One region of the Arthrobacter sp. 10N43 genome, then DNA from elsewhere that is predicted to be linked to it. Evidence: riboswitches for the same ligand, from Rfam matches in the RefSeq annotation. Region 1 holds a riboswitch; each other region holds the start of a gene.

Region 1 (10,395 bases):
CCATCACTGGATGACCGACGTGATCGTCGGGTGGGTCATCGGGCTGGCCTGGGTGGGGATTGTGATCCTGGCCCACAGGTTCTTCCATGTGCTGCGACGCCGCGAACACGCAGGGGCCGCGCCGACCTTCGGGCATCCCGCCCACCTCCACGACAGGGCCGACGCCGGCAGCCCCGCCAGCCCTGCCGGCGGCACTGCTCAGGCTCACGCGAACGACGCCGAACCCCCCGGCCCCGCGGGACGGTCCTCCGCATCCGGGTGATAGTTTTGACCCATGCGCACTCTCGTTGTGGACCACCCGCTGGTCGCCCATAAGCTCACCGTTCTGCGGGACAGGAACACCCCGTCCCCGGTCTTCCGCCAGCTCACCGAGGAGCTTGTGACGCTCCTCGCCTACGAGGCCACGCGTGACGTCCGCACGGAACCGGTGACCATCGAGACGCCGGTCAGCACCACGATCGGCACGGCCTTCACCAAGCCGACCCCGCTGGTGGTCCCGATTCTCCGGGCCGGGCTGGGCATGCTGGAGGGCATGACCAAGCTGGTCCCCACCGCCGAGGTCGGCTTCCTGGGCATGGCCCGTGACGAAGAGACCCTGGACATCATCACGTACGCCGAGCGCCTCCCGGAAGACCTCACAGACCGGCAGATCTTCGTCCTGGATCCCATGCTGGCCACCGGCGGAACCCTGCGCGAGGCCATCAAGTTCCTCTTCAAGCGCGGCGCCTCCGACGTCACCTGCATCTGCCTCCTGGCCGCCCCCGAGGGCCTGGCCAAGCTGGAGGAAGAGCTCTCCGACGCCAACGTGACGATCGTCCTGGCCTCCATCGACGAGAAGCTCAACGAGAAGTCCTACATCGTGCCCGGCCTGGGTGACGCCGGAGACCGCCTGTACGGCATCGCCGGCTAGGGGCAGTCCCCGCACGGGTCCGCTCCTCCTGCCAGTGACCGCGATCCCTTCCGCATTGCCGCGGTCCGCGCTAGCCTGTGCGGCATGGATTGGAAACTTGAACTGGTGTTCGTCCCGGTGTCCGATGTGGACCGGGCCAAGGATTTCTATGTCAACAAGGTGGGCTTCAACGCCGACTACGACGAGCGGCCCATGGAGGGGATCCGGTTCGTCCAGCTGACACCGCCGGGCTCCGGCTGCTCGATTGCCATCGGCGAGGGCCTCAACGACGCCCCGCCCGGTACGGCGCCGAGCCTTCAGCTGGTGGTCAGCGACATCCAGGCCGCGCACCAGCAGCTCAAGGACAACGGCGTGGATGTCAGCGACGTCGAGATCGAGGACTGGGGACACTTCGTCCACTTCGCCGACCCCGACGGCAACAAGTGGGCGGTGCAGTACATCCCCAGCCGGCCGAACGGCTGATCCCGTCCGGCTGCGTGGCAGCTTTGCAGCATCCGTGAAGTGGTCCTTTCGTGACGCCTGCCCGGAGGGTTGGGCGGGGCCTTAAGGCAGGATGGAAGCATGAGCTTTCCGTCCCATGCCAGCACCACGACCCTGACCGCGCGTGCCGTCCTGTTCGACATGGACGGCACGCTGGTCGACTCCACCAGCATCGTGGAGCAGGTCTGGACCACTTTCGCGGACCGCTACGGCCTGGATATCGGCGAGATCCTGCGCACCTCCCACGGGGTCCAGGCCATGGACACGGTCCGCAGGTTCGCACCGGCCGGGTCCGACATCCAGGCCCTCGCGGCCGAGCTCGGCCGGATGGAGCTCGCTGAGACCCGCGGCATTGTTCCGGTGCCGGGTGCCCTGGAGCTGCTGGCCAGCCTCCCGACGGATGCCGTGGCGCTGGTGACGTCAGCTTCACGGGACCTGGCCGGGGTCCGGATGGCGGCCGCGGGCATCGGCATCCCGGCTGCCTCGGTCACCTCGGAGGACGTCTCGCGGGGCAAACCCCACCCGGAGGGATACCTCCGGGCCGCCGCCCTGCTGGGTGTGGACCCGGCCGACGCGGTGGTGTTCGAGGACGCTCCGGCCGGGATTGCCGCCGGAATCGCCGCCGGCATCCCGACTGTTGCGGTGGGACCGAACGCCGGCGACCTTCCCGACGGCGTGCACCACATTCCCGACTACTCCGGGGTTTCCGTGACCACGCACATCACCGCCGACGGCCTGCGCACCCTGTCCTTCACGTTCTAGGCCACCGGCGCCTGCCCGGCCGGCTTACCTTGCCAGCAGGTAGACTGTGGTCCCGCCCACGGTCTGGGCGGTGAAATTGGCCTGCACCCAGGCGGCGATCTGGGCGGCGTCATTGGATCCGGATTCGCCTTGCATCATGCGCCCTACGATGAAGTAGTGGATCTTCCCGTCGGCCACGTACTGCTGGAACTGTGCCAGCGTTGGCGCCGGGTCCGTGCCGTTGAACCCGCCCACGGCCATCACCGGGAGCTGGGTGGCCAGCTGGTAGCCGGCGGCGTTGTTGGACCCGACGACGGCGGCGGCCCACGTGTACGTGCCGGCGTCCGTCTCCAGCGCGGTCACGAGGGCCGATGCCGGCGTGCTGACCCCGAGCAGGCCGCCCATTCCACCTGCCCCGCCCGCACCCTGGCCGCGGCCGACCCCGACAGCGTTAGTGGCGTTGCCGGTGGCCGCCGTTGCACCGCCGAAGGCCGGCGGCAGCCCGGCCCCGCCCCGGCCGGACACGGCCGGTCCGGCGCTGACGATCGAGCCGCTGTGGGCGGTGGCCGCGGTGGACAGCGAGTACGCCAGCGGTCCGGCGAGGGCGGCGACGACGGCGAGCCCCGCCGTCGTCCGTGCCATGCCCGCGGATGCCCGCTTGACCGGTCCACTGGCTTCCTTGAGCCCCGGGGCCGCGGAGGCCAGCACCAGGCCGGCGGCGGTGAGGGAGCCCAGGAGCACCACCCAGCGCAGCCACGGTACGAACGTCGCCGTCCGGCCGAGGAGCTCGGAGGCCATGGCCCCGGCCGCCACGATCGCGACGGCGAGGACGGCGGCGGCCACGGGCTGGTCCCGCCGCTGCCAGAGCAGGACGCCGCCGAGTCCGGCAAGCCCGGCGATCCCGGGGGCCAGCGCCACCATGTAGTACGGGTGGATGATCCCGGCCATGAGGCTGAAGGTCAGGCCGGTGACGGCAACCCAGGAGCCCCAGATGATCACGGAGGCCCGTACCGCGTCGGTGCGTGGAGCGCGGCGGCCCAGCCAGAGCAGCCCCGCTCCGAGCAGCAGCACCGAGGGCAGCAACCAGGCGATCTGGCCGCCGAACTCGCTGTTGAAGAGCCGGAACAGCCCGGGCGTGCCCCAGCCGTTGCCGCCGCCCACGCTGCCGGTTTCCTCGCCGTTCAGCCGGCCCAGGCCGTTGTAGCCGAGGGTCAGTTCCAGGATGGAGTTGTTCTGCGAGCCGCCGATGTACGGCCGGTTCGCGGCGGGAATGAGTTCGACGGCGGCCAGCCACCACCCGGCCGCGACGGCCATCGCCGCGCCCGCGGAGAGCAGGTGGAGGATCCGTTTCCCGGCCGCGGCCGGAGCCGCGAGCAGGTAGGCCAGGGCGAAGCCGGGGACAACCAGCAGGACCTGCAACTGCTTGGTGAGGAACCCGAAGCCCAGGAGCGCCCCGGCGAACAGGAGCCAGCGCAGCCGCGCATCCTGGATTGAACGCAGCACGGCGTAGGCGGCCGCGGTCATCAGCAGCACCAGCAACGCATCGGGGTTGTTGAACCGGAACATCAGCACGGCCACCGGTGTCAGGGCCATGACCGCACCGGCCAGGAGCCCTGCACGGTGGGCCAGCCGGGCGTCGGCCGTGGCGGGCGCCGCGGACCGGCGCACGGCCAGATAGAGGAGCCAGACCGTACCGACCCCCATGAGCGCCTGCGGGACCAGGACGCTCCAGGAACTCAGCCCGAAGATCCGCACGGACAGCCCCATCACCCACAGCGAGGCCGGCGGCTTGTCCACGGTGATGGCGTTGGCGGCGTCGGACGAACCGAAGAACCAGGCCGTCCAGTCCTGCGACCCGGCCTGTGCCGCCGCGGAGTAGAACGCGTTCGCCCAGCCGGAGGCGCCGAGGTTCCACACGTACAGCACGGCCGTGGCCAGGAGCAGGGCCGCGACTTCCAGCCGGTGCCGCTGCAGCGCCCGGGCGCCTCCGAGGGGCCGCACGCCGCCGGCCGGGGGCCCAAGACGCCTGGGACGTTCCGGGACCCGGGGCTGCGGAGGGCCCGGCGTGCGGGCCGGCGCCAGGCCGGGGCGGGGGCTCAGGGTGTCAGTCATGGCGGCCTAGGCTCCCAGCTTGTACACGGTGGAGTTGCCCACGGTCTGGGCCTGGTAGTTGGCCGCGACCCAGGTGGCGACCTCGGAGTTGCCCCCGCGGCCTCCGCCCATGCCGCCCATGCCGCCGGAGATGAAGTAGCCGATCTCGCCGCGGTCCACCATCGCCTGGAACTGTGCGAGCGTGGGGTAGGGGTCGCCGCCGTTCCAGCCGCCGAGGGCGATCACGCTGGTGCCGGTGGCGAGTTCCAGGCTGGCGGCCTGGGTGGCGCCGGAGACAACCGCGGACCACTTGGCGTTGGAGGACTGCAGCAGCGCTGTCAGCTCGGCCGAGGCGGTTTCCCCGCCGGGGCCGCCGGCGGCTAGGCCGCCCGTGCTGCCGCTGGTGCTGCTGCCAGTGCTGCTATCGGTTCCGTCACGGCCGGTCCTGCCTGCCGCCCCGAAGCCGCCACCCATCGCGGAGGCGGTGGGCCCGGAGGTGGGGATCGAACCGGAATGCGGCTGGGCCACGGTGGCCAGTGTCCACGCGGTGCTTCCGAGCCCGCCGGCGACCAGGGCCAGGATCACGACGCCGGCCGTGGCGGCCTTGCGGAACCGTGCCGGAAGCGCGGCCAGGCTGTCCACCCGCACGAGCAGTGCGGCGGCGGCGAGGACGCCAAGGACCACCACGATCACCCGCAGACCGGGAAGCCAGGCCGGGTCGCGGCCCAGGAGCACCGCGGACCAGACCGAGGTGGCCAGAACTGTCACAGCCAGGACAATCCGGGCGGGCCAGTAGGCCCTGCCCCGCCACAGTTCGAGGGAGCCGATGCCCGCCAGGGCCGCAATCGCGGGGGCCAGGGCCACAGCGTAGTACGGATGCACGGTGCCGCTCATGAAGCTGAAGATTCCGGCGGTGATTACCAGCCAACCGCCCCACAGCAGGAGCGCCGCCCGGGTCTTTGAGGTCCGGGCCTCGCGCCGAGTGAACCAGAGGCCTGCGGCCAGCAGGATCAGGGCTGCCGGCAGCAGCCAGGACACCTCGCCGCCGAAACTGGTCCCAAACATGCGGGTGATCCCGGCCGTGCCGCCGAAGCCCACGTTGCCGTTGCCGCCCGGGCCGCCGGCATTGCCTCCGGGCATTCCCCCGCCGGAGCCGGTGATCCGGCCCAGGCCGTTGTAGCCGAACGTGAGTTCCAGGAAGCTGTTGGTCTCCGAGCCTGCCATATAGGGGCGGACCGAGGTCGGGGTCATTTGGAACAGGGCAATGTAGCTTCCGGCCACCACCACAATGCCTGCGCCGGCGGCCAGCAGGTGCAGGAGCCGGCGGCCGAGTGTAGTGGGCGCCGCCCACAGGTAGGCCAGGGCCAGCCCGGGAACGATCAGGAAGCCCTGCAGCATCTTGGACAGGAAGGCCAGCCCGATCACCGCGCCGGCCGCGGCAAGCCACTTCCAGCCGGCCTTCTCGATGGCGCGCGTGGTGAGGTAGGCGGCCAGCACCAGGCACATGGTCAGCATGGCGTCCGGGTTATTAAACCGGAACATCAAGGCCGCCACCGGGGTCAGCGCCAGGGCGCCGCCGGCGAGCAGGCCCGCGGCCGGTCCGGACACCCGCTTGACGGTCAGGTACAGAAGGCCGACGGCGGCCACGCCCATGAGTGCCTGGGGAATGAGCATGCTCAGTGCCGAGAACCCGAAGATCCGTCCCGCCAGGGCCGGGATCCAGAGGGCCGCTGGCGGTTTGTCTACCGTGATGGCATTGCCGGGGTCGAGGGAGCCGAAGAGCAGCGCGGTCCAGTCCTTGGTCCCGGCCTGGATTGCGGCGGCGTAAAAGGAGTTGGCGTAGCCGGTGGCTTCCAGGTTCCACAGGTACAAGGCCGCGGTGACCCCCAGCAGCAGCGCCGCCGCGGGCCGGACCCAGCGGGGCTGCCGGCCGAACAGCAGGCGGTCCCGGCGGCTTAGGGGTGCTGGCGGGTTGGGCGGCGCGCCGGCGTCCTCGGATGCCGGGAGGGTCGTTTCCGGGTCCAGGGGCGGGCTGCCGGCCGGTGACCCGGCAAGGGAGCCGGCGGTGGGGCTGATGGTTGCCGTCATTTACTTGGCCTTTTCTGTGCGGGTTCTGTACGGGGGAGGGAAGCCTCGGGGGCGGCGGGCACCTGAGCGGTGCCAGGGGCGGTGGGCTCCGCAACGGTGATGGCGGCGTCCGGCGCCGGGACGGTGTTAGTCCGCCGGGGGTGGAAGACCACCAGCCGGAAGAGCAGGAATTTCACGGCCGTGGCGGCCAGATTGGCGGCGGTGACCGTAAGCAGTTCGAGCCAGCGGTCCGGTGTGGCTCCTGACGTGGCGTGAACCAGGGCGAGGGTGCCCGAGGTCAGGGCCAGGCCGATCCCGAAGACCAGCAGCCCCTCGAAGTGGTGGCGTGCGGCCTGGCTGCCGCCGTGGATGCCGAACGTGAAGCGCCGGTTGGCCGCGGTGTTGGCCACGGCGGTGGTGAGCAACGCGAGGAAGTTTGCCAGCTGCGGGTCCATGATCTGTCGGCAGAGCAGGAAGATTGCCAGGTACGCCAGAGTGGAGGCCACCCCGATGCTGCCGAAGCGGACCAGCTGCCCGAAAAGGCTTCCGCCGGGGCTTTGTTCCTGGAACCGCGAGGACGCCGGCAGCGGTCCGCGGGCAAGTGCGGCGCGCAGTTCGGGAACCGGGATCCGGCCCGAAACCAGGTCCCGGCTCAACCGTGCCATGCCGCGCAGGTCCGCGAGGGCGGTCTGGACGATGTCCACGCTGGAATCGGGGTCGTCGGTCCAGTCCACCGGGACTTCGTGGACGCGCAGGCCGCACTTTTCTGCCAGCACCAGCAGTTCGGTGTCGAAGAACCAGGCGTTGTCCAGGGTGTGGGGGAGCAGTTGCCGGGCCACGTCCGCCCGGATCGCCTTGAACCCGCACTGGGCGTCGCTGAAGTGGGCCCCCATGAGGGACTGCAGCAGGAAGTTGTAGCTGCGCGAGATGAACTCCCGCTTGGGTCCGCGGACCACGCGTGAGTTGCGGGTCAGCCGGGTGCCGATCGCCAGATCGGAGTGCCCCGAAATGAGCGGGGCGAGCAGGGGGCCGAGGGCCGCCAGGTCCGTGGAAAGGTCCACGTCCATGTAGGCCAGGACCGGCGACGGCGAGGAGAGCCAAACTTTGCGAAGCGCGTTTCCCCGGCCCTTTTCGGCCATGTGGACCACCTTCACTTCGCGCAACTCACGGGCCACGCGCTCCGCGGTCTTGAGCGTTCCGTCGGTGCTGGCGTTGTCCGCCACAGTGATCCGGAAAGAGTGCGGGAAGGCGCCGATAAGGTACGCGTGGAGCCGGCGCAGGCACGCTTCAAGGTCCCGCTCCTCGTTGAAGACCGGAATCGTGACGTCCAGCAACGGTGTGCTGCCGCGTGTGTCAATGGGTGCGCGCCGGCCGCCGGTGCCGGTAAGGGCTCCGGCGAACGGTCCCGGGGCCGGCACATCGGTCACGGTAAGCCCTGACGATGCCGGCCCGGACGATGCAGGCCCCGACGGCTCAAGTCCGGACGGGGAGGGCGGGGCCGCCGGACCGGCCGGCGTCTCCGTGGAACGGGACAGGGTTCCTGTGGCCTGGTCTGTGGATGTCATGGCTCAACTTTCCCGCCGGCCCATATGAGGGCTTTAGGGCCGAGCTGTGCGGGGGCTGTGGAAGTCCGGAGCCAGGCCGGCCGGCCAAAATCGTACCGGCCGCGGACGCACAGGAGGCCCCGGATCCGCGTGGATCCGGGGCCTCAACCACCCTCGCCGGGCGGTACGGCTAGTGCCGGTTTAGTACCAGTTGTGTGCGTAGTGGAAGTTCAGCGCGCCGCAGGGGGAGCCGTAGCGTTCCTTGACGTAGTTCAGGCCCCAATTGATCTGGGTCCGGTAGTTGGTCATGTAGTCGGCACCGGCGCTCGCCATCTTCGAGGCGGGCAGGGACTGGACCACTCCGTAGGCGCCGCTGCTGGCGTTGGTGGCGGTGGTCTTCCAGTCCGATTCCTTGGTCCAGAGCTTCTGCAGGCACTGCATCTCACCAGGGGCCCAGCCATAGCTGCCCAGCTGGGACGCGGCGTACGCCTGGGCTCCGGCGGGGTCGTCCACAGCAACCGGTGCCGGTGCGGGAGCGGGGGCCGGTGCAGGAGCGGCTGCGGGAGCCGGGGCCGGCGCGGGAGCGGCTGCGGGAGCCGGGGCCGGTGCGGGTGCAGCAGCAACCGGGGCGGCCGGGGGCTCGGCGGCCTTGACTTCCGAGAGCGTGGGTGCCACGTTTTTTTCCGCCGGAGCGGCGATCTGGACTCGTTCGAAGTTGAGCTTGGCCAGCGGGTCGGCGCTTGTGGCCGTTTGGCTGCCCGCAGCATTCGCGTGAGTGCCCGGCTCCGCCGCCTGGCTGGCGGCGCCGCCTCCCACCAGCAGGGCGCAAGCGGCGGTTACGACGGCGGCGCGGCGGGCAGTGATGCCGAGTCCGGTAGCCAGCTTGGACAGGGCGGATGCCTGCGTGGCCGGTTCGGCGCGGTGGCGCGACTTAGTGGAGCGGAAATGGGAATCGCCGTCAGGGCGCGTTTGTACCTGGAATTCAGTCATGATGGGCCTCTCAACGCCGGCGGAGTTAGCTGTCGGGTTCGGATGAGGTCATCCGGCCGCACGGAAAATCACGTGTCGGCTTCACCCCGAGGGCGCATGAATGCAGAATGCCCGGGAACTCTGGGTCCCCCGCCTCTGCCTGGTCCAGCGGAATCCGGGAAGCGGCAGAGTTTGGCGTCCGTCCGGATATGCGGCACCAATGGAGGCCGCACCACAACGACGCTACAGGACCTCGGCGCTTAAGTCACATTTTGGTAACAGGAGTCACAGCGGGCGGGGTGTCGGCTTGCGCAGAACCATCTTGCGGGTGGGAAGTGAATCCTGCTGGGCCTATGCCGACGGCGGCGCCGCGGGCAGCCGCACCGCAAACTCCGTGCGGCCGGGCCGGGAGGTGACTTCAACGGTGCCCCCGTGGGCCTCCACAATCGACTGGACAATGGACAAGCCCAAACCGCTCGTGCCCTCGGAGGTCGGGGCGTGAGCAGCTGCCCCGGCACTGCCACGGCTGCCGGAAGGAGTATCGGAAACGGCGCCGGAAGCCGGGCGGACGGCGGGCCCGGACCTGGCCCCCGCCGTCGCAGCGACCGGTGTGTTGGCGGGGCTGGCGGTGGGATTGGTGCGAGCAGCGTCGGCCCGTGCGAACCGGGCGAAGACCCGGCCGATGAATTCCGGTGCGATGCCGCTGCCGTTGTCCGTCACGGTAACCACGGCGCTTCCATCAGCCGAACGCATGACGCCCGTGACCACTGTGGTCCCGGGGTCCGTGTGTTTGCGCGCATTGGACAGGAGGTTGGCGAGGACCTGGTGAAGCTGGGTCGCATCGCCGCGGACCACCACGGGCTCCTCCGGAAGTTCCAGCTGCCAGACCCGGTCCGGGGCCATGACTTTCTCATCGCTCACCGTCTCGATGGCCAGCTGCGTGAGGTCGACGTCGCTGACCTTCAGCGGCTGTCCCTCGTCCAGGCGCGCCAGCAAAAGCAGATCCTCAACCAGGGTGGTCATCCGTTCGGACTGGCTTTGCACGCGGGCGAGGGACCTCTCGCCGTCGGCGGTGAAGTGCTCGGTCATCCGCATCAGCTCGGTGTAGCCGCGGATAGCCGTCAGCGGCGTGCGGAGTTCGTGCGAGGCATCGGCGACAAACTGCCGCACCTTCATCTCGCTCTCCTGCCGCGCCTCCAGGGCGTTGGAGACGTTGTCCAGCATCTGGTTCAGCGCGTAGCCCACGCTGCCCACCTCCGTGCCCTGGTGGGCGGCCGACGCCGGGACGCGCACCCCGAGCGCCACCTCACCTGCGTCCAGCGGCAGACGAGAGACCTTGGTGGCGACCTCGGAGAGTTGTTCCAGCGGCTTCATGGTCCGCCGGATCAGGGCCGTGCCGGCCAGGCCGATCAGCACGAGTCCGCCTGCGGAGACCACCACCATGGTCCAGACCAGCGAGGCCAGGGTGCTTTGCTTTTCGGCCAGCGGAAGCCCAGTGACAATCACGTCGCCATAAGGTGTGCGGACAGCGGTGAGCCGGTAGGCGCCGACCGTGAGGTTGCGATCCACGGGCACACCGTTGGGGGTCAATGC
Region 2 (10,395 bases), on a different contig from region 1:
AAAGTGGAGGTGGCAGCCCGTGGAGGCGCCTGTGGTCCCGCTCATAGCGATGACATCTCCGCGCGATACCTTCTGGCCGACCCTGACCGAGGCCGAGGACAGGTGGTTGTACGTGGTCTCCAGGCCGTTGCCGTGGTCAATGACGACCCGGTTTCCGCCGCCGTAGGGATGCCATCCGTTGAACGTCACGGTGCCGCTGGCGGCCGCGTGGACGGCCGTGCCGCACTGGGCGGCGAAGTCCTGGCCGCGGTGGAACTCGCCCGCACCGCCGGTGATGGGGCTGACGCGGTAGCCGAACGGCGAGGCCGTGATCATCTGGTCCAGCGGTGCGCCGAGGGTGCCGGCGGATGCCGCGCGCGTGATGCTGCCCACAGACTGGGCGCTGAGCAGCTGCTTGAGCTTCCCGTCCGGATCACCCTTCGTGGTGACGGCCGTTCGGCTGAAATCGACTTTTGCGGCGGCGGGAGCCGTGACATCCGGCTGTACTGCAGCGGAGAGGGCGCCTGTTCCATCAGCGTTGGAGGCCAGCACGGGGCTCGTGGCGGGGACCGTCACAGTGAGGACCAGGCCCGTTGCGGCCAGTGCGATGCCGGCCTTCTGCCCGACCCCGCTGGCCGCGGCAAATTCCGTTACCTGACGGAACGGGCTGCGCCGCCGCCGGCGTTCATCGCGGTGCGCGTCGCGGGGGCGTTCGGCCATATGCTCGACGACGGGACGCGGCTCCGGAGCGGGACCGGTCGCGCGGCGACGGCCCCTGGCGGTCTGGGTGGTCAAGAACGGTTCCTCTCTGGATAGCCTGCGAAGTTAGCTGTCGGATTCGGGTCAGAGAGTTCAAAGACCCGGTCCGCCGTTGCAAGCAGCCAGACAGAGAGGCATCCCTGGGGATCCCTCGATGGACGTTGCTTGCCGCTGACGGACTTCACCCCAAGGCTGCTGAAGCAGCAGCCGAAAGTGGTTCCCCCGCCCCTGCCAGGAGGTGGTTCTGCGACTGATCCGCTGGCAGGGCTCGGCTTCGGATCAGGTAACGCTTTGGTATCGGCACTGGCCACTAACTATAGGGGATTAAGCCGTCCGGTAATAAATCCGTAACCCCAGATGTGCAGAACTCATGGGTCGTCCCATGACCGGCGCGTTGTGGCTGGTCAGGCGAGTGTTACAAAGACGTGCGCCGCAACCTCGGGCGGCAACTCCAGGGCACCCTCGATATCGGGAACGCGGACCGAGATGTACTCCCCCACCCGCTCCAGCGACACCAGCGCACCAGGCCGAATTCCACCTTCGTCGAGCTGGGCCAGAAGCTCCGGCTCCACCTGGATCGGCTCCGCGAGCCGGTTGACCGTGACCCGCGAACCCGCACCGTAGCCGGCCATGGCCTCAAGCAGGTTCACGGCCCCATCGGCCGGGGCGCCGTTGGACACGCCGCCAAGATCGGCAAGACCGGGAATGGGGTTTCCGTAGGGCGAAACGGTGGGGTGGTCCAGCATCTCAAAAATTCGCCGCTCAACCCGCTCACTCATGACATGCTCCCAGCGGCATGCCTCCTCGTGGACATAGGCCCAGTCGAGTCCGATCACGTCGGCGAGCAGGCGTTCGGCGAGGCGGTGCTTGCGCATGACGCCGATGGCGCGTTTCCGTCCGGTTTCGGTCAGTTCAAGGTGCCGGTCGCCCGAAACAACCACCAGTCCGTCGCGTTCCATCCGGCCGATGGTCTGCGAGACAGTGGGGCCGGAGTGGCGGAGCCGTTCGGCAATGCGGGCGCGCAGGGCAACGATGTTTTCTTCTTCAAGTTCCAGAATGGTCCGAAGATACATCTCCGTAGTATCGATCAGATCAGTCATTCAGCTCAGCTCCTCGAGCGCAGTCCGTGCGTCATTCCCACCGTACCGCGTGCGGGCTGCATGCAGGATGCGCCTGGCAAGAACCGCCGTACGTTCGCATGCCAGCCTAGCCTATTTTGAATTACTCCGGATAATTTTCGTTCGGGCTGGCGCTGCCCCCGAGTGCCCACGCGCCGGCAGTTCCCGGGCGTCTCAATGACCGGACTGTGACAGGGCCTTTTCCGCGTCGCCGGTACCCGTCAGGCAGAATGAAACAGGCAGAATAAGCAGGGGTCCGTTGTAGCCATCCCCTACCGGGCCACCTTCCAGCCACGCTACGAACCAGCCGAAAATTGGAGCCACTGTGAGCGACACCAGCATCGCGATCCCCGCCAACCTCCTGCCCAAGGACGGCCGGTTCGGCGCCGGTCCGTCCAAGGTCAGGCCGGAACAGATGGAGGCCCTCGCCGCGTCGGCGAAGCTGCTGGGGACCTCGCACCGCCAGGCACCCGTGAAGAACCTGGTCGGCTCGGTGCGCAGCGGCCTGAGCGAATTCTTCCGTGCGCCCGAGGGCTACGAAGTGATCCTGGGCGTGGGCGGATCCACGGCATTCTGGGACATCGCCAGCTTTGGGCTTGTGGAGGAAAAGGCGCAGCACCTCTCCTTCGGCGAGTTCGGCTCGAAGTTTGCCTCGGCGACCAACAAGGCACCGTTCCTTGCCGAGTCCTCCATCATCAAGGCCGAACCCGGCACACGCCCCACGGCCCGGGCGGAGGCCGGCGTCGACGTTTACGCGTGGCCGCAGAACGAGACCTCAACCGGTGTGGCGGCCCCCGTCCGCCGCGTGGCAGGCGCCGATGAGGGGTCGCTGGTGCTGGTGGACGCGACCTCCGCCGCGGGCGGGCTTGACGTGGACGTGGCGGAGTCCGACGTGTACTACTTCGCGCCGCAAAAGAACTTCGCGTCCGACGGCGGCCTGTGGCTGGGCCTGTTCTCCCCGGCGGCTCTGGAGCGGGCGGCACGGATCAAGGCCGGCAACCGCTGGATTCCCGATTTCCTGGACCTCCAGACGGCGATCGATAACTCCCGGCTGAACCAGACCTACAACACGCCCGCCCTGGCCACCCTGGTGACCCTGGATGCCCAGGTGCAGTGGCTCAACGCCAACGGCGGCCTGGACTTCGCGGCCGGCCGGACGGCCGATTCTGCCGGCCGCATCTACCGCTGGGCCGAGGCGTCCAGCTACGCCACGCCGTTCGTGGCCAAGGCCGAGGACCGTTCCAACGTGATCGCCACGATCGACTTCGACGAATCGATCGATGCCGCGGCCATCGCCAAGGTGCTCCGCGCCAACGGCGTCGTCGACACGGAGCCGTACCGCAAGCTTGGCCGCAACCAGCTGCGCATCGCCACTTTCGTGGCGATCGAGCCGGACGATGTCTCGGCACTGCTCGAGTGCATCGACTTCGTGGTGGCAGAACTCAAGAAGTAGCTTCAGCATCCGACGGCGTCGCCGCGGCACCAGAACCTGGTGTCGTGTCGGCGCCGTTTCCGCTTTCGACGCGGAAGTACCGCAGCCCGCGCGCCCGGCGGTTGAAGTGGAGCCGCAAGTGCTGCGCCCGGATGATCCACACCAGCCCGATCAGGGCCGCGAGCAAGCCGGCGCCGGCCGCAACCCCCATGGACCAGCGGGGGCCGGCGGTGTTGGCCACCCAGCCGACCAGCGGCGCCCCGATGGGGGTTCCGCCCATGAAGATTGCCATGTAGAGGGCCATCACCCGGCCCCGCATGACGGGGTCCGTGGTGGTCTGGACGTACCCGTTGGCGCTGGTCATCATGGTGATTGCGAACAGCCCCACCGGCACCAGCGCCACGCCGTACCAGAAATAGCTGGGGGCCAGCGCCGCGATGCCAGAGGTCACGCCGAAGGCAGCGGCCGCCCCGAAAATGACCCGCAGCCGCGGCTTCCCCCGGCCGGCGGACATCAGCGCCCCCGCCACGGAGCCGATAGCCATGATCGAATTCATCAGGCCGAAGGCCCCGGCGTCGAGGCCGAATTCCGTGCCCACCATGGCCGCGATGAAGAGGGCGAAATTCAGCCCCAGGGTTCCCACAATGAAGATGGCCACGAGCACCACGATCAGGTCCGGACGGTGCCTGACATAGCGCAGCCCCTCCCGGATCCTGCCCTTGCCCGCCGGGGCGCGCGGCAGCCGGCGCAGCGAGGCCGCCGGGATGTTCGCCAGGCTCAGCAACAGGGCGACGAACGTGAGCGTGTTAATGAGGAACACCCAGCCGGGCCCGACGACGGCGGTGAGCAGGCCCGCGACGGCGGGGCCGATCATCCGGGCGACGTTGAAGGACGCGCTGTTGAGGGCCACGGCGTTGGAGAGGTAGTCGTCCTGGACCAGTTCCGAGACGAAGGTCTGCCGCACGGGAGCGTCGAGCGCGGAGACCACCCCGAGCATCAGGGCGAAGGCGTACACATGCCAGAGCTGCGCCGCGCCGGTCACCACCAGGATGCCCAGCCCCGCACTCAGCAGCGCCATCGCGGACTGGGTCAGCACCAGGAGCCGCTTGCGGTCGAAGCGGTCTGCAAGCAGCCCGGCCACGGGTGCCAGGAAGAGCTGCGGGCCCAGTTGCAGGGCCATGGTGATCCCCACCGCCCCGGCGTCCTGCGCCGTCAGGTGGGCGAACACCAGCCAGTCCTGGGCGGTGCGCTGCATCCAGGTGCCGATGTTGGAGACGAGTGCGCCGATGAACCAGATCCGGTAGTTCAGGATGTGCAGGGACTTGAACATGGACATCAGGTCCAGCCCTCCCTAAACACGCTCCCGGACGCTTCCAACCGTTAGTCGGCCTCCGCGAAGCGTTCCCGCTCATCGTCGGCGTCGTGCTGGTCGGCATCCTGCCGGTCAGCGTTCTGCTGATCAGAGGTCGGCTCGTCGTCGTCGTCAGCGGTCTGCTCGTCAGCGGTCTGCTCGCCGTCGTCGTCAGCGGCGTCCTGCTCGCCGACGGCGTCGGGCGCCTGTGACGGCGTTTCGATGCCGGCCGCCTCGTCGGCGGCCTCGTCAGCCTGCGCGTCTTCCGGGCGGACCCGCTCGGCCCACGGAACCCAGGCCGGCGCGAGGATGGAGTCCTCCGAGGGCAGCAGGCCCAGTTCGTCCACCGTGACCACCTTTGAGCGCGAGTTGCGGGTCAGCACCGCGTACCACTGCCAGCCCAGATAGCCGGGAAGCTTGGATTCGAAGAGGTGGGTCACCAGGCGGTCGCCCTCGCTGCGGGCACCGATGTGCTCGCCGATCTGCTCGGCGGGGGCGATGCCTTCCACGGCGGTGCGGGCGACGTCGACGGCGGCGGCAAGGAAGGCGTCAGGCTTGCCGGTGCGCCAGACGGGGACGCCGGCGCGCGGGCGGGTTGCGTGTTTGGAGCCGGTTCCCTTGGATCCGGCAGGCACCGAGGAGCCGGCGGCCGGCAACTGATCAGGTTCCTGAGTCATCAAGAGCCCTATACGTCCAGCTCGTCGGCAACCTTACGGAGGGCCGCTGCGATCGCCTTGCCCTTGTTGCCTTCCGGGTACTTGCCCGCGGACAGGGTCCCAGACAGGTTGTCCAGCACGGTAACGAGGTCCTGCACCAGCGGGGCAAGGTCCCTGGCGCTGGGCCGCTTCGCCTTGGCGATGGACGGAGTCTTGTCCAGCACGCGCAGGCCGAGGGCCTGGGCACCCTTCCGCCCGTCGGCTACACCAAATTCGACGCGCGTTCCGGCCTTGAGCTCACTGACACCCTCGGGCAGGGCGGACTTGGGCAGGAAGACTTCCTGGCCGTCCTCGCCAGCGAGGAATCCGAAGCCTTTTTCCTTGTCATACCACTTGACCTTGCCGGTAGGCACGTAATCAACCTTCTTCGTTCTGCGGGGACACGGCCGGCGGTCACCGCATCCGCATGGTTACGCGGGTTCAGGGTGTGACTGCCCGGACCGTGTTGGTCTGTACCTCCAAGGTTATCCTGCCAAGTTCAATTTAGTGGTTTGAGGCGCGGGGGATGCCGGACTGTTAGCGTTGCCCACATGACACTGATGCGTTACCGGCGGCCCTTCATGATCGCTGCGGCCACCCTTGCTGTGCTGTCCCTCCTTGCCGTCGGCGCCGTCATGGTCATGGCCTTCAACAATGTCGTGGCGCCGGCCTGGATTACCTCCACGGCCCTTTACGGGCTCCCGGTGGCATTCCTGCTCATGCTCGCACTGGTTATGGATGCGGTGGTGGCCCGGCGCCGCCCGCGCGGGCCCGGCGAAAGGTAACGTTGGAGCGATGTCCCTCATCCGCGCGCTCAGCAAGGAACTTCAGGCACGAAGCGACGAATCGTTGCGGGCCTTGTTCTCCGCGCGGCCGGACCTGATTTCTCCCGGCGTCCCGGACTTCGCCGCCCTCGCCGCCCGGGCCAGCGGCCGCGTCAGCGTGCAGCGGGCCCTCGAGCGGCTCAACCGCCCGCAAATGCAGGTCCTGGAAACCCTGCACCTGTGCACCAACGCCGATACCGGACACAGCGCTTCGGCGCCGATGCTGAAGAAACTGATCAATGGCGCGTCGGTGGCCGCCATCGACCGCCTGGTCCATTCTTTGCAGGAACTGGCCCTCGTCCACCGTGCCGATCCACCGCACGGGGTGACTCCCGCCGGAGCCAAGCAGCGGCACTACCTTCCGGTCGGCAGCCTCAAGGACGTGATCGGGATTTATCCCGCAGGGCTGGGCCGCAGCTACACCGAGCTCGTGCGGCTCCAGCCGGCCTTTGCGCAGCGCGTCGTGCAGCTGGTCGGCGAGCTGCACCGTGGCGGGGAGTCCGTTTCCCCCGCCACCACACCGATGGAAGCGGCCTTGTCGCTCCAGCATTGGACGGCTACACCGGAATCGCTCCACCAGATCCTGACCACCGCACCGGAGCGGACCGCCGCCCTCCTGGCCCGGTTCGGAAACTGGGCCATGGGCGCCGTTCCCCAGGCGCAACGCCGCGCTTCCGTGCTCCACGAAAGCGCCGACGTCGGCCCGGTGGACTGGCTCCTGGCGCGGGGGCTGCTGGTACCCCTGGACGCCGCCCACGTCGAACTGCCGCACAGCGTGGGAGTGTCCCTGCGTGGCGGCTTTGTCATTGAAGACTTTTCCCTGGTGCCACCGGTCCCCCAGCTTGGCCAGACAAGCGCAGGGCTGCGCCGGAACGCCGCGTTGGGCGCCATCGCCGAGACGCTGCGGCTCGTGGGCGAGGTGCTCTACACGGTGCGTGAACAGCCCCTGGCGACGCTGCGCAGCGGCGGCGTCGGGGTCCGGGAGATGAAGCGGCTGGCGGATTCCCTGCGGATCGAGGTGCACCCGGCCGGCGTACTCGCGGAGCTTTGCGCCATGGCCGGCCTGCTGCGGCTGGACGTCGACAGCTCCGCGTGGGTGCAGCCGCCGCAGCTGGAATGGCTGGCGCTGCCGCGCCAGGAACAGTGGCTCTGGCTGGTCAATGCCTGGCTGGCCAGCGAGCGGGCGCCCTCCCTCGTGGGCCAGCCCGTGAATGCCGCCGCCCCGGGCGCCGGCCACCGGGGCGCGGCCGGGACCACCATCAATGCGCTCTCCGCCGAGGCGCAGCGGCCCGACGCCCCGGTGGTCCGCAAACGGGTCCTGGAGATCCTGAACGAACTCACCCTGGAGGCAGCGGCGCCCGACGGGCAGGCTCCAGTCCTCAATGCCGCCGCCGTGCTGGAACGTGCCGAGTGGGCGCAGCCCCGGATGGCCCGGCGTTTCAGCTCGCTGATCCGCGGCATCCTCACGGAGGCCGAGATGCTCGGCCTGATCGGCTCCGGGGCGCTCAGCCAGCTGGGTTCCGCAATCGCCGCCGAACGGCCGGATGATGCCTTGGGGATCCTGGGCGAACACCTGCCGGCGGCGCTGCAGCACGTGCTGCTGCAGGCGGACCTGACGGCGGTGGCGCCGGGCTACCTCGACCCCGAACTGAGCGAACAGCTCCTCACCATGGCCGCGGCCGAGGGACAGGGACCGGCCACCATCTACCGATTCTCCGTCGCCTCGGTCCGCCGGGCCCTCGACGCCGGCCAGGACGCCGCGGCGATGCTGGACTTCCTGCGCCAGCATTCGGCCACGGCCATCCCTCAGCCTCTCCAATACTTGATCGAGGACACTGCCGCACGCCACTCCCGGCTCCGGGTGGGGGCTGCCGCCAGTTTCATCCAAAGCGAGGACGAGGCTGCACTGCTGGAGTTGCTCAACGCCCCGGCGGCCGCCGGACTCGGGTTGGTGCGCATCGCGCCCACCGTGGTCATCTCACATGCCGCGCCGCGGGAAGCCGCCCAGGTTCTCAGGGGCCTGGGACTCGCCCCCGTCCTGGAGGAAGCAGGATCCGGCGTCATCCGGCTGCGCCGCAGCACCTCGGTTCCCGGCGGCGGCCGGCCGGTCTACACCGCCCCGCGGACGGCACCGCCGGAGGCCGACATCGACGCCCAGCTGGCCGTGCTGCGGGGTGACGGGTCCCGGGCACCCGGCTCCGCCGGCGCTCACCCGACGCCGGCCGCCCCGGGCAGCGAGGAAGCGACACAGCTGGGGCTCGAGACCCTGCTGAAAGCGATCCGCCTCAGGCAGCGGGTGATCATGAACGTCGTGGACGGCATGGGGAATGCCAGCCGCGAGACTGTTGTTCCGGTAGCTGTGAATGGCGGGCGTGTGCGGGTGTTCGATCCGGACAAGGAGATCGAGCGGGTCCTGTCCATCCACCGGATTATCGACGTAGAAGCCACAGAGGAAATGCTCCAGTGAATGACGGGCCCCTGATCGTCCAAAGTGACAAAACCATCCTGCTGGAGGTCGACCACGAACTCGCAACGGAGGCACGGCACGCCATCGCGGCGTTCGCCGAGCTGGAACGGGCCCCGGAGCATGTGCACAGCTACCGGTTGACGCCGCTGGGCCTGTGGAACGCCCGGGCAGCCGGGCTGGATGCGGAGAAGGTGCTGGACACCCTGCTCAAGTACTCCCGTTTTCCCGTGCCCCACTCGCTGCTGATCGACGTCGAAGAGACCATGTCCCGGTACGGCCGGCTCCGGCTGGAGAAGGATCCGCAGCACGGCCTGGTCATGCGCACGTCCGACTACCCGGTGCTGGAGGAAGTCAGCCGTGCCAAGAAGATCGCCCCGCTGCTCGGGCCGCGGATCGACGGCGAGACCGTGGTGGTGCATTCCTCCCAGCGCGGCCAGCTCAAACAGCTGCTGCTCAAGATCGGCTGGCCGGCCGAGGACCTGGCCGGGTACGTGGACGGTACGCCGCACCCCATCATGCTCAACGAGACCGGCTGGAAGCTCCGCCCCTACCAGCAACTGGCCGCGGAGAACTTCTGGGCCGGCGGCAGCGGCGTCGTCGTCCTTCCCTGCGGCGCCGGCAAGACGCTGGTGGGTGCGGCCGCCATGGCCACCAGCTCCACCACGACGCTGATCCTGGTGACCAACACCGTCGCCGCGCGGCAGTGGAAGGACGAGCTGCTCAAGCGCACGTCGCTGACCGAGGAGGAGATCGGCGAGTACTCGGGTTCCGTCAAGGAAGTCCGTCCGGTCACGATCGCCACCTACCAGGTGCTGACCACCAAGCGCGGCGGCCTGTATCCGCACCTGGAGCTCGTGGACGGCAATGACTGGGGCCTGATCATCTACGACGAGGTCCACCTGCTGCCGGCGCCGATCTTTAGGATGACGGCTGACCTGCAGGCCCGGCGCCGGCTGGGGCTCACGGCCACGTTGGTGCGGGAGGACGGCCGGGAGGGAGAGGTCTTCAGCCTGATCGGTCCGAAGCGCTACGACGCGCCATGGAAGGACATTGAGAGCCAGGGCTACATTGCGCCCGCCGATTGTGTGGAGGTCCGGGTGGATCTGCCGCGCGACGAACGCGTGGCCTATGCCATGGCCGAGGACGCGGACAAGTACCGGCTGTGCGCCACGTCCGAGACGAAGACCCGGGTGGTGGAGGAACTCGTTGCCGAGCATGCCGGAGAGCAGCTGCTGGTGATTGGTCAGTACATCGACCAGCTCGACGAGATCGGCGAGCGCCTCAACGCGCCCGTGATCAAGGGTGACACCTCGGTCAAGGAACGCCAGCGGCTCTTCGACGCCTTCCGCGCCGGAGAGGTGCACACCCTGGTGGTGTCCAAGGTGGCCAACTTCTCGATCGACCTGCCAGAGGCCTCGGTCGCGATCCAGGTCTCCGGTTCGTTCGGTTCCCGCCAGGAGGAGGCCCAGCGCCTGGGCCGGCTGCTGCGCCCGAAGAAGGATGGCCGCGCCGCCAGGTTCTATTCGCTGGTGGCCCGGGACACCCTGGACCAGGACTTCGCCGCGAAGCGGCAGCGTTTCCTCGCCGAGCAGGGCTACGCCTACCGGATCATGGACGCCAAGGACGTCGGCACCGTCGGCTAGGCCTTATTCGGGCGGGTACGGCCCATTCAACACACATATTTCATTCAGAAAACTCCCAGAGTCTGGGAGCATCATGGGAACATGAAGAAGAACGGTCCCGAAGCCAAGCTGCTCGTCGTCGATGATG
Region 3 (10,395 bases), on a different contig from region 1:
GCGGGCAGGGAGAAACCCCTGGCGGCCCGTGACCCGGCGACGGCGCTCGCGGCTATGGTGACCAGCGCGCCCACCAGCAGGGCCGCGGCCTCGCCCGGGAGCAGGACCTGGAGCTGCGTCCCGATGCTCGCCGCCGCGGCAGGTATGCCGAGTTGAGCCGCCGACAGCACTCCGAGGGGCAGCGGGAGCCCCAGTACCACCAGGGAGGCGTGCGTCAACAGGGCGCCGACGCCCAGCGCCACACCGAGGGCGATCATGTCCGGATGTCCGGCCAGGTCCTTGAGGGTCAGTGATGCGCCCAGCCAGACGAAGAACAGTGGCCCAAGGAAGCCGTCGCTGAGGGCGAACAGTTGCCGGGCCAACCGCCTCGGTTCGCCGACGGCGGCCACCGCCAGGCCGAGGGAAAAGCCTGCCAACATCACGGACACGTTGCTCCACGTCGCGACCGCGGCCAGGGCGAAGAGAACCACCAGCTGGATCCGCAGCTCGAGGGCAAACTTGCGGCTTTCGGAAAGTCGGTGCATGCGCCCGTTGATTCCCCTGCGATCGAGCCAGCGCAGTACGACAAAGAGAACCACCGCGCAGCCGGTCACCGTGAGCACGCCCAGCGCCGCCCGGAGCGCGTGCGGCGGGTCCACCATGAGCGGCAGCGCCACTATGCAGGCTACGTCCGCGATGGCCACCTGCGCGGTCATGGAGATGACATGGGGTCCGCCGAGGCGGAGGGAATCGATGATCGGCAGGACCAGCGCGGCTGAGGAGGATGCCAGCAGGACGGCGTAGAGGGGAGCATGTCCAGTCCCGAAGAGCAGGCCTATGCCGGTTCCGACCGCCACCGCTGCCGCCGCGCCCGCAGCGGCGCGGCGGGAACCACTGCCGAGGGCGGAGCGGATCTGCGGATCCCGCACGGGAACATGGGTTCCGGCCACAAACATCATCAGCGCAAACCCGATATTGGCCAGCAGGCTGAACGTCGGGTCCGCCGGATCAACCAGGGCCAGGCCCGAGCGCCCGATCACGATGCCGGCCAGCAGTTCGCCCAGCACTACCGGCAAGTGCCAGCGCACCGGCAGCGCCAGGAGCGGGCCGGCCAGTGCGACGACGGCGATCAGCGCCAGGGACAGGAACGTCACGGCTCACCGCCCCGGACCTGCCCGGGGTCTGACCGGCGCTCCACCACGGCGTAGGCCTTTCCCTCCAGGAAGGCCCAGTCATTGACAACCATGTAGCCTAGCGAGTCCACCCGGTCATTGAGGACGTGTTCGTCGAAGCCCCTGTCACGAGGTTCCGCATCCCAGGTGGCCACATGGACGTCCCGGCCGTCCAGGATCAGCAGCTCGGTATTGACGTCGAAATCCTCCTTGGGCTGGCTGCTCAACTGGCAGATGGCGACACACAGGCTGTTCATTTCGGGCCTCCGCTTCGAGGTGGTGCTGATGGCATCATCCTACGTTCGGATGCGGCCTCGCCCCATGGGCAACGGACGGACGGCACTGTGGCCTCCGTTACCTGAATGTGACATTGGCGTGCGGTTCGCGTTACGGTGGTTAGGTGCCTGTTTCTCCGATACAGGCGCTCCCCAGCCGATTGCCTAACTCTGCCGCGGCCCCGGGGGTAACTCGCATCGACGCCGGCAGAGACGGGGAAACCACTTTTGGCCTGCTGACACGCAGGTCTTGGGGTGAAGCCGCACAGCGCCCGTCATGACGGGCCCGGGAGTGCGGCCGGGTGACTCCCATCCGAATCCGACAGCTCACCTCGCAGGCATTGGGAGAGGCTACATCCATGTCTTCAATCAGTACTTTTGCGCGCCATAGCGCCATTCTCGCCGCCGCCTCCGGGCTGGTGCTGACGGGCTCGATGGCCGCCAACGCCGCCTCGACACCCGTGCAGCGGGACTCCGCTCCGGCCTCCAAGGTGGACGTAGCGGGACAGGTCAGCGCCCCCGTCAACGCCGATTCCAGCGTCAAGATCAGCTTCGACCGCCCCGCGGTGGCTTCCGTCGCCGCGCCGGTCATCGAACAGCCTGTTGCCGCGGCACCGGCTCCCGCAGCTGCCCCGGCGGCAGCGCCGGCAGCAGCACCTAAGGCAACAGTGCAGGTGCAGGCGGCACCCGCCGCCGCACCGGCCGCGGCCCCCGCCGGCGGACGCAACGCCATCATGCTCTCCGCCGCCTACAGCCAGGTGGGCATCACCCAGGACTGCACGGCCATGGTCGAAAAGGCCCTTGGCGCGGCAGGCAAGCCGGTTGGTGACATCGGTCCCCGGGCGTTCCTTGGCCTCGGAACCATTGTTGGCACCCCGCAGCCTGGCGACATGGTGGTCCAGTCCGGCCACGTTGGCATCTACGCCGGCAACGGCCAGGTGGTCAGTGGTGGCATGAACGGTAAGAACCAGACGATGGTCCACCCGCTGTCCTGGCTCACCGCGACCGGTGGCGTGACTTTCGTCCGCGCCTAATCTAGCGCTCCTATTCCTGTAGGGGCCAAACAGCCCTCCCGGGGCCAGGCAACCCGGAAAGACCGGCGATCGATTTCCTTTGGGGGCAATCGATCGCCGGTCTCTTCTGCGTCTGCCGTCCTATCTGCCAGCATTCCCGTGGCTGTCTAGGGGCACACCACTTCAGGCATTACCGCTTCAGGCATTACCGCTTCCGGCCAGCGGAAGCGTCATCTTCATGACCGTTCCCTCGGCTCCAGTCGCAGCCACCTCGACGGCGCCGCCAGCGGCGACGGCGATCTCCCGGACCAAAGCCAGGCCGATGCCAAAGCTCCGCTGTCCGTGCGAGCCGCCGGTGCTGGCGGTCCGGACGAAGCGGTCAAAGATCCGGGCCTGGTCCACGCCGGTAATCCCGGTTCCTGTGTCCGCGACGGTGATCACTGCGCTGTTCTGCTCGATCGAGGTCCTGATGGTCACCCGGCCGCCCGGAGGAGTGTGGGCGAGGGCATTGTCCGCCAGGGCCAGCACGGCACGGCGCAGCGCGTTCTTCTCGATGCGGGCCAACGGCCGGGCGTCGGCGGAGAAATCCATGCGGACCTCGCGCTGGTCTGCCACCAATTGGAGGCTGCCGGCGACGCCTGCGGCGGCGTCGGCCAGATCGGCAGGGGGTGCGGAGCGGTCCGGGGCGTCCGCCGTCGCGGCGAGCAGCAGTTCGTTGACAATGCCGGTCAGCGTCGCAGCGTCCTCCCGGATCCGGGCCAGGTCCTGGCTTTGCCTGGAGCCGGGCACCGTGTTGCGCTGGGCGAGTTGGATCCTGGTGTCCAGGATGGTCAAGGGTGTTCGCAATTCGTGGCTTGCGTCCTGGACGAAGCGCCGTTGCCGGGCCAGGGCATCACCGAGGGGGCGGATGGCGCTGCGCGCGCTGAGCCACCCGAGAGTGCCGGCCAGCAGGATTCCCGCCACCCCGGCGATGACCATGGCTTCGAGGAGATCCTTGGAATCCAGGTACGCGTAGGCCGTCCCCGCCGCTGCCGAGCCGGGCACTTCAGGATGGGCCAGCTGATTCATGAGGTAGAGCGCCGTGGCGGCGAGGAGGCCGAGGACCATGACTGCGCACGCGGCGCTGATCCGCAGCGCGACTTTGAGCGAGGCTTTGCGCAGTATCGAGTGGTCCGGGTTTCCGCTGGAGATCCCGCCGTTATTCATGAGCGTCGCCAATCTGGTAACCGACGCCGTGAACCGTACGGATGACGGCCTTGGAAATCTTCCGGCGCAGGTGATGAACATAGGTATCGATCACGCCGGGCTGGTCCGAGGCGTGGAAGTACGCCGCGAGGAGCTCGTCCCGGGTGAACACGCGGCCGGGTTCCGCTGCCAGGGCTGCCAGCAGCTGGCATTCTTTCGCGGTCAGCGCCACCGTGCGCCCGTAGACGGACCGGACGGAGCGCTGCGTCGGGTCCAGTTCCCAGTCCCCGATCATCACCTGAGCCGGGGCCGGAGAAGGGAAAGTGCGCGTCAGGGCGCGCAGGCGGGCGGCCAGTTCGCCGGCGTCGAAGGGCTTGGTCACGTAGTCGTTGGCCCCCGCGTCCAGGCCCCTGACCTTCTCGTCGGCGTCGCCCAGGGCGGTCAGGATCAGGATGGGCGTGGCAATGCCTTTCGACCGCAGCGCTGCGATGAGGGCGATGCCGTCCATCACGGGCAGCCCGCGGTCGATCACCATGACGTCCCAGGCCCCGGTCAGCCCGTGGTGGAGGCCATCACGGCCGTTGGTGACCAATTGGACCCGGTAGTCCGGATCGAGGAGCTCGGCGATGAGCGGCCCCAGGACGGCATCGTCCTCGACGAGCAGCAGGGACGGGCGGTCAGCGGTTCTCATGCCAGCTATTCTTCCGCGGCCATTTCCACAGTCCGCAGTCCGTCGTCTGTTGCCTCCGCCGTGTCGCCCGCAGTGGCGTCTGCTGTGGCGTCGGCGCGCCGAATGTTGCGGCGGCGCTTGAGGAAATGCACGACCCCCGGCACCACCGAGACCAGGACCATGGCGACGGCGATGACGTCGATATTGCGGGCGATGATGTCAAAGTGTCCCAGCCAGGTGCCCAGCATCGTCACGGAGACGGACCATGCCACCGCGCCAATGACGTTCCAGAGGGTGAAGTACTTGTACTCATAGCGCGCGATCCCGGCGGTCAGCGGAGCAAACGTCCTGACCATGGGGACGAAGCGGGCCAGCACGACGGCGGCGCCGCCGTGGCGGCGGAAGAAGTCTTCCGTGGAGGTCAGGTGTGCTGTCTTCAGGATGCGGGCATCGTCCTTGAACCACCGCCGGCCAAATTTCCGCCCCAGCATATAACCGACCTGGTCCCCGGCGACGGCAGCCGCGGTGACGACGCCGATCAGCACCGGCAACGTCACGTGCAGCTGCTGGTGCAGCAGGCCTGCGGTGAACAGCAACGAGTCCCCGGGCAGAAAGGGAAAAAGCACGCCCGATTCGATGAAGACCATGAGCGCGATGACACCCAAGGCGGCCGGGCCCAGCCCGGCGAGCAGGCTTGCCGGGTCCAGCAGCGAGGGTGTCCCGGCGGCGTGGGCGGCCGGAAGGAGGGCAAAAACGTCCACAGCGTGCATTCTCAGTTCCTCTCAGTCTTCAGCGACCGCACGGTGGAAGGGGCGCGACGCCGGGCCGCCAGCCAGGGCGTCACAACGTTCCAGAGTCCCGTGAGCAGGACAACTGCGGCGCTCGTGGCCAGAAATGAAGCTGCCACATCGGTGGGGTAGTGGACACCGATGTACAGCCGCGACCAGGCGACGACGAGTGCCAGCGCAGCCGCACCGAACGCGGTGATTTTGGCCCAGCGGGTTCCGCGGGCCAGGAAGAAGAGCGCGAAACCAACGGCCACCGCACAGGACACATGGCCGCTCGGGAAACTGTCCGAGCCCGTTTCCGGAGCCAGGGGATCGAACAGCAGGGCGGGGTTTGGCCGCTGGCGGGCCACGATGATCTTGAAGATTTCACTGGCCACCCAGCCGGAAATTGCCACGAGCCCGAACGCTACCGCCTTGAGCAGGCCGCCGCGGAAGAGCCAGATGCACAGAGCTGCGGCGCCGATCAGTGCGAGGCCCACCACCGGACCAAAGACGACATTCAGCGCCATCGCCACGGCGGTCAGGGCCGGGGAGTGATGCTGGCTGAGGTCCTGGTCCACTCCGATCTCCGTGGCGCTAAAGCCCGGCGTCAGCTGCGCCCCCAAGCCCAGTGCCAGGACGGCAGCGGACAGCAGGACGCCCCACAGCAGCCAATGGCGGATGTGGGGGAGGGCCCACAGCTGCGGCTCCGCGGCGGGACGCGTAACGTCGCGGCGGTGCGGTGCTTCGGGGTTTGGTGCTGCGCTAGTTGGTGCTGCGCTGTTTGGTGCTGCGCTGTTTGGTGCTGCGCTGTTTGGTGCTGCATCGCGTTCAAGGCGTCTAACAGGGACGGGTCCAGTCATGGGAACCTCCGGGTCGGGACAACGGGCGCCCGAAAAGGCACCGACTCCCACTCTCCCGCCAGGCGTTTAAGAAACGCTTAAGAAAGAACCGGCCCCCGGCTAGGGGGCGTAGCGCAGCAGCGTCACGCCGTTGCCAAAAGTGTGCGTCTCCAGCAGCCGGAGCTGGGCCCTGCTGCCTGCATCCTTGAACATGGGCCTGCCCCGTCCAATCAGAACCGGTTGGACGTACACCCAGTATTCGTCGATCAGCCCGAGCCGCCGGAACGTATCGCCCAGGTCCGCCCCGCCGACCGCCATGTCCCCGCCCGGCTGCGACTTCAGGGCCAGGACTTCTTCCGGCACTACCTCCCGGACCACAGTTGCGTTCGGGCCGGCCGTGGTCAGAGTCCGGGAGTAGACGAACTTGGGCATGTCCCGCCAGATGCGGGCGAAGTCGGCCATCACTGGACTGATGTCGGGGTCCTCGTCCGCGGTCGGCCAGTAGCCTTCCATCAGTTCGTATGTGACGCGGCCCTCCAGGAAGGCGCCCATGGGGGCCAGCTTTTCGTTCATGTGGCGGTGCAATTCTTCGTCCACCATGTGCCAGCTGATGTCGCGGTCCGGCCCCTCGAAGAATCCGTCAAGTGACACCTGCATGACCATGACGATTTTTCGCATCTTCGCTCCTCGGTTTTCTCCAGAGTACGCCGCGGCTTTAGCGCGCTGACCTGCAACGGAGAATTTTTCCGGGCAGGAATCAGGTTTGATGGCCCAGTTTTTCCCAAGAGCCGGCTCTTGTGCGGGATGCCGGGACCGTGCACAATGCAGGAACTCTATGGCCCCACCGCGGTCCATCACCTTTCGGGGGAGGAATGATGCCGGCGCACGATTCCGCGCAGATGCCCGGGGCAGGTCCGGATGACTGAACCGCCGCCACGCCACTATGGGTCCGGCGGCCACCGCGCGGACGACGGATCGCAGGCCGGATCCCGGCCCGTACGACCACACAAGTGGAGGTTCCGCCCGCAGCACCTGACGGCGGCCGCCGTCGCGGTTGCTCTTGTGGCTGCCGGCAGCGTTTTTGCGACCGTCCAGGCGGGGGTGCCAACCGATTTGGCGGCAGCCGCGGCCACGCCTGGTGCCACCGCAGCTGGGACCGCCGCAGATGTGAACGTCGTAGCGTCCCCCTTGACCGCGCCCCGTGGATCTGCGCCGTCTGACCTTCCCGCGCCTGCGGGTGCTTCACCGGTTGCAAGCCCCGCCCCGGCGGCTGTGGCCCAAGCACCGGCCGCGACGAAGCCGGCTGAACTGCCTGCCGCCGTCGTCGCGGTGCCGGCCATCGGCCCCGAACTCGACGCCCAGATCAGCGGGATCATCCAGGCCAACAGCGCGTATGCGCTGGGGGTGTCATTGATCGATCTTTCGGACGGCGTGGTCCACGGCTACGGGGTCCAGGAAAAGTTTGTGGCGGCCAGTACGGCCAAGATCCTCGCCGCGTCGGCCTACTACCACCTGGTCGAGACCGGGCGGGCCTCACTGGCCGCTCCGCTGGGTGGCTCGACCGCAGGGGCCCAGATCCGGCAGATGGTCCAGCAAAGCAACAACGATTCATGGACGCTGATCCTGCGTGCGGTCGGCCAGCGGGGTATCACGGACTACGCGGCCTCGATCGAGATCACGTACGACTTTACGGTGAACCTGCTGACCCCCGCAGAAATGGCCCGGACCCTCCAGCTGCTCTACACCGGGGAGCTGCTCAACCCGGCTCACACCGCCCAGCTCCTGTCCTACATGCAGAACACCAACTTCGAGACGCTGATACCTCCGGCAGTTCCGCCGGGCGTCGGGGTTTTTCACAAGTACGGGCTGCTGTTTGGAAACCTCCACGATTCCAGTGTCCTGGTCAAGGACGGCCGGGCCTTCGTGTTCGTCGTGTACACCTGCGGCAAGAACTACTCGGACATGGGCCCGCGGACCCGGATCATCCAGGAACTCACCCGGACCGTGACCGCCGCGTTGTTCTGAGAGTGCCCGCGGCCTTCAGGACCGGCCACAGGATCCGGTGGACCTTTCGGTCGCTCTTTCCGTGGTGCCGTACACGTCAGGGCTCACTTGGTAGCCGTGGCGGTCCTGCGCCAGCGCCCGATTGTCGTCGGCGGCCAGGGCAGACTCATCCAGCGTCGTGATGGAGGTGAGGTCCAGGGATTCCTGGCTGTCCCCACCGGAAGCCGTTACCTTGAAACTGCCCTCCCCGGCGCGGTAGTACTTCTGCTGGTGACCGGCCGCCGCTCCCTCGAGGGGGTTGAACTCGTCGACCTTGAGGATGTTGGCCTTCTTGCTGACCACCTGCCCGCAGTCCAGGAAATCAATGGAGGGTGCTGACCCCTCTGTATAGGTACCAAATTCCTTGGAGGGGTGCGCCAGCATGGCAATGCCGGCCCGGGCCTTCGCGACTCCTGCGATGAATGTGCTGGGGGCGCCGGCAAATTTTCCGGATTCAAACTCCTCCGGATACTCGCCAAACAGCCAGACCGCGCCCTTCCTGGTCTGGGCGAAGAAGGCCAGTTCGGATTCTTCCAGGGCACCGTCGGAGTAGTCGCGGTCCCACAGGACTACCGCGCGGACTCCATCCACCACTTTGGTCAGGCCCGTGACGATGGACACCACACGGTGGGTGTGGACCTCCGGCGGGCTCGTGGTGAGGTCTGTGACCTTGCCGGTGAACTCGGAGCGGGTTCCCGGTTTCATGGGCAGCCAGGTGTTGTCCACCTCCGGATCGTGAGGGAACAGATCAGCACGGAAGTCGGGGAGTGAGCCCGGTCCGCAGTCGCTCGCGGCACCGGCCGGTGCGGTGCCGGCCGGTGCCGTCCCGGCCTGTGCGGTGCCGGCCGTGACGAGTGACAGCGGCAGTGCTACGAGACAACTGAGAACGGCAATGCTCTTGCGGAACATCGGATTTTCCTTTAAGGCGTTCCGGTGCGGACTCTGGCCGCGGTCAGACGGTCACCGGCCCGGCGGCTGCGCGTTCCCGCTCACGAGTCTTCTTCGACTTGGCGAATCGGAGGTAGAGCGAGGGAACGATGAACAGGTTCAGCAGGGTGGAGGTGATCAGGCCGCCCAGGATCACAACGGCCATGGGGTGTTCGATTTCATGGCCCGGGATATTGCCCATGACAACCAGGGGCACTAGGGCCAGGCCGGTGGCCAGGGTGGTCATAAGAATCGGCGACAGCCGCTCGGCCGCCCCCCGCATCACCAAGGCCCGGCCAAAAGTCTCGCCTTCATAGGTTTCCAGATGCTGGCAGTGGTTGATCAGCAGGATACCGTTGCGCGCGGCGATCCCCATCACCGTAAGGAAGCCAACCAGGGACCCCAGGGACAGGACCCCGCCGGTCATGTAGGCGGCAATGACCCCGCCCACCAGGGCTACCGGCAGCGTGAGCAGCGACAGGACTGCCAGTCGCCAGCTCCGGAAGGACGCCTGCAGCAGCAGGAGGATCAGGACAAGTGCCGCCGCGGAGTAGATCATCAGACGGTTCGTCGCCGCCTCGCGCTCGGTGTATTCGCCCAGCAGCTGCACGCTGTAGCCGGTCGGCAGATCCATGGTGGCCAGCCGCGACTTCAGCTCACTGGCCACGGTTCCCAGGTCTGCTCCATCGGCCAGGAAGGACCCCACCTCCACACGGCGGGAACCGTTCGTGCGGTCGATCTGGTTCGGCGTCGCCTGCAGGCTCACGTCCGCGACGTCGGCGAGCCGCACCCGCGTTCCACTGGGGGTGTCGATGGGCAGGTCCTCGATGCTGGTGATGGAGGATCGGGTGGCCGGGGTGCTCCAGACCTGGACGTCGTAAGCCCGGCCGTCCCGGAAGACGTCGCCGACTTCCTCGCCCGCCACGAGCGTCGCGGCCGCGCGCCGGACGTCACCCGGTTTGAGGCCGTACTTCTGCGCCGCGGCCAGGTTGACCGTGACGGCGATCTGGGGGACTTCCACTTCAAGGGAGACATGCGGGTTATGGGTGCCCTGGATCGAGTCCATGATGGTCTTGACCCGCTGAGCCTGTTCCCGGAGGACGTTGAGATCGTCTCCGTAGACCCGGACCAGTATGGGATCGCTGGCGCCGGTGATGACCTCTTCGATCCGCTCCTTCAGATACGTCTGGACGTCACGGTGCAGCCCCGGGTATCCCTTGACTACTTCCTCCACAGCGGCCACCGTCTCGTCGTAGTCGGCGTGGCGGTCGATGCTGATCCAGTGTTCGCCGGCGTTGACACCGACGATCTCGTCCGCGGCGAATGCCTGCCCGATATGCGTGCCGCAGTTCAGGACGCCGGGGACCTTCAGGAATTCCTCACAGCCACGCTGGGAGATCCTGAACTCTTCCGCGGCCGAGGTTCCCGGTTCCGCGATCCAGTGCATCAGGAAGTCCCGCTCCTTGAACGTGGGGAACAGGGACGAGCCCATCAGGGGAGCGAGAACAAGGCCCACCACCGC

What was found. A riboswitch is a leader RNA that binds a small molecule or an ion and turns the genes downstream of it on or off. The one in region 1 is predicted to bind cyclic di-AMP.
Region 2: linked by a shared signal. The riboswitch ahead of AC1DDO_RS16265 (M23 family metallopeptidase) and the one ahead of AC1DDO_RS05300 (aggregation-promoting factor C-terminal-like domain-containing protein) in region 1 are both predicted to bind cyclic di-AMP.
Region 3: linked by a shared signal. The riboswitch ahead of AC1DDO_RS04400 (hypothetical protein) and the one ahead of AC1DDO_RS05300 (aggregation-promoting factor C-terminal-like domain-containing protein) in region 1 are both predicted to bind cyclic di-AMP.

Annotation. Positions count from the first base shown of each region.
Region 1 is NZ_JBFTIA010000003.1:98,445-108,839, reverse strand. Features, by position in the region: gene AC1DDO_RS05335 (phosphatase PAP2 family protein) at 1-262, shown strand, start outside; gene upp (uracil phosphoribosyltransferase) at 275-910, shown strand; gene AC1DDO_RS05325 (glyoxalase superfamily protein) at 995-1,372, shown strand; gene AC1DDO_RS05320 (HAD-IA family hydrolase) at 1,472-2,152, shown strand; gene AC1DDO_RS05315 (glycosyltransferase family 39 protein) at 2,177-4,243, opposite strand; gene AC1DDO_RS05310 (glycosyltransferase family 39 protein) at 4,250-6,310, opposite strand; gene AC1DDO_RS05305 (bifunctional glycosyltransferase family 2/GtrA family protein) at 6,307-7,854, opposite strand; gene AC1DDO_RS05300 (aggregation-promoting factor C-terminal-like domain-containing protein) at 8,035-8,823, opposite strand; cyclic di-AMP (ydaO/yuaA leader) riboswitch at 8,826-8,983, opposite strand; gene AC1DDO_RS05295 (sensor histidine kinase) at 9,154-10,395, opposite strand, start outside.
Region 2 is NZ_JBFTIA010000008.1:144,334-154,728, forward strand. Features, by position in the region: gene AC1DDO_RS16265 (M23 family metallopeptidase) at 1-774, opposite strand, end outside; cyclic di-AMP (ydaO/yuaA leader) riboswitch at 779-992, opposite strand; gene AC1DDO_RS16270 (iron-dependent transcriptional repressor DtxR) at 1,143-1,838, opposite strand; gene serC (phosphoserine transaminase) at 2,182-3,309, shown strand; gene AC1DDO_RS16280 (MFS transporter) at 3,299-4,624, opposite strand; gene AC1DDO_RS16285 (DUF3027 domain-containing protein) at 4,669-5,316, opposite strand; gene AC1DDO_RS16290 (cold-shock protein) at 5,325-5,708, opposite strand; gene AC1DDO_RS16295 (hypothetical protein) at 5,886-6,119, shown strand; gene AC1DDO_RS16300 (helicase-associated domain-containing protein) at 6,130-8,625, shown strand; gene AC1DDO_RS16305 (DNA repair helicase XPB) at 8,622-10,268, shown strand; gene AC1DDO_RS16310 (response regulator transcription factor) at 10,350-10,395, shown strand, end outside.
Region 3 is NZ_JBFTIA010000002.1:381,859-392,253, reverse strand. Features, by position in the region: gene AC1DDO_RS04410 (cation:proton antiporter) at 1-1,133, opposite strand, end outside; gene AC1DDO_RS04405 (hypothetical protein) at 1,130-1,408, opposite strand; cyclic di-AMP (ydaO/yuaA leader) riboswitch at 1,582-1,781, shown strand; gene AC1DDO_RS04400 (hypothetical protein) at 1,786-2,460, shown strand; gene AC1DDO_RS04395 (sensor histidine kinase) at 2,638-3,645, opposite strand; gene AC1DDO_RS04390 (response regulator transcription factor) at 3,638-4,315, opposite strand; gene AC1DDO_RS04385 (DedA family protein) at 4,321-5,064, opposite strand; gene AC1DDO_RS04380 (phosphatase PAP2 family protein) at 5,067-5,924, opposite strand; gene AC1DDO_RS04375 (dihydrofolate reductase family protein) at 6,024-6,581, opposite strand; gene AC1DDO_RS04370 (serine hydrolase) at 7,176-7,928, shown strand; gene AC1DDO_RS04365 (hypothetical protein) at 7,944-8,855, opposite strand; gene AC1DDO_RS04360 (efflux RND transporter permease subunit) at 8,899-10,395, opposite strand, start outside.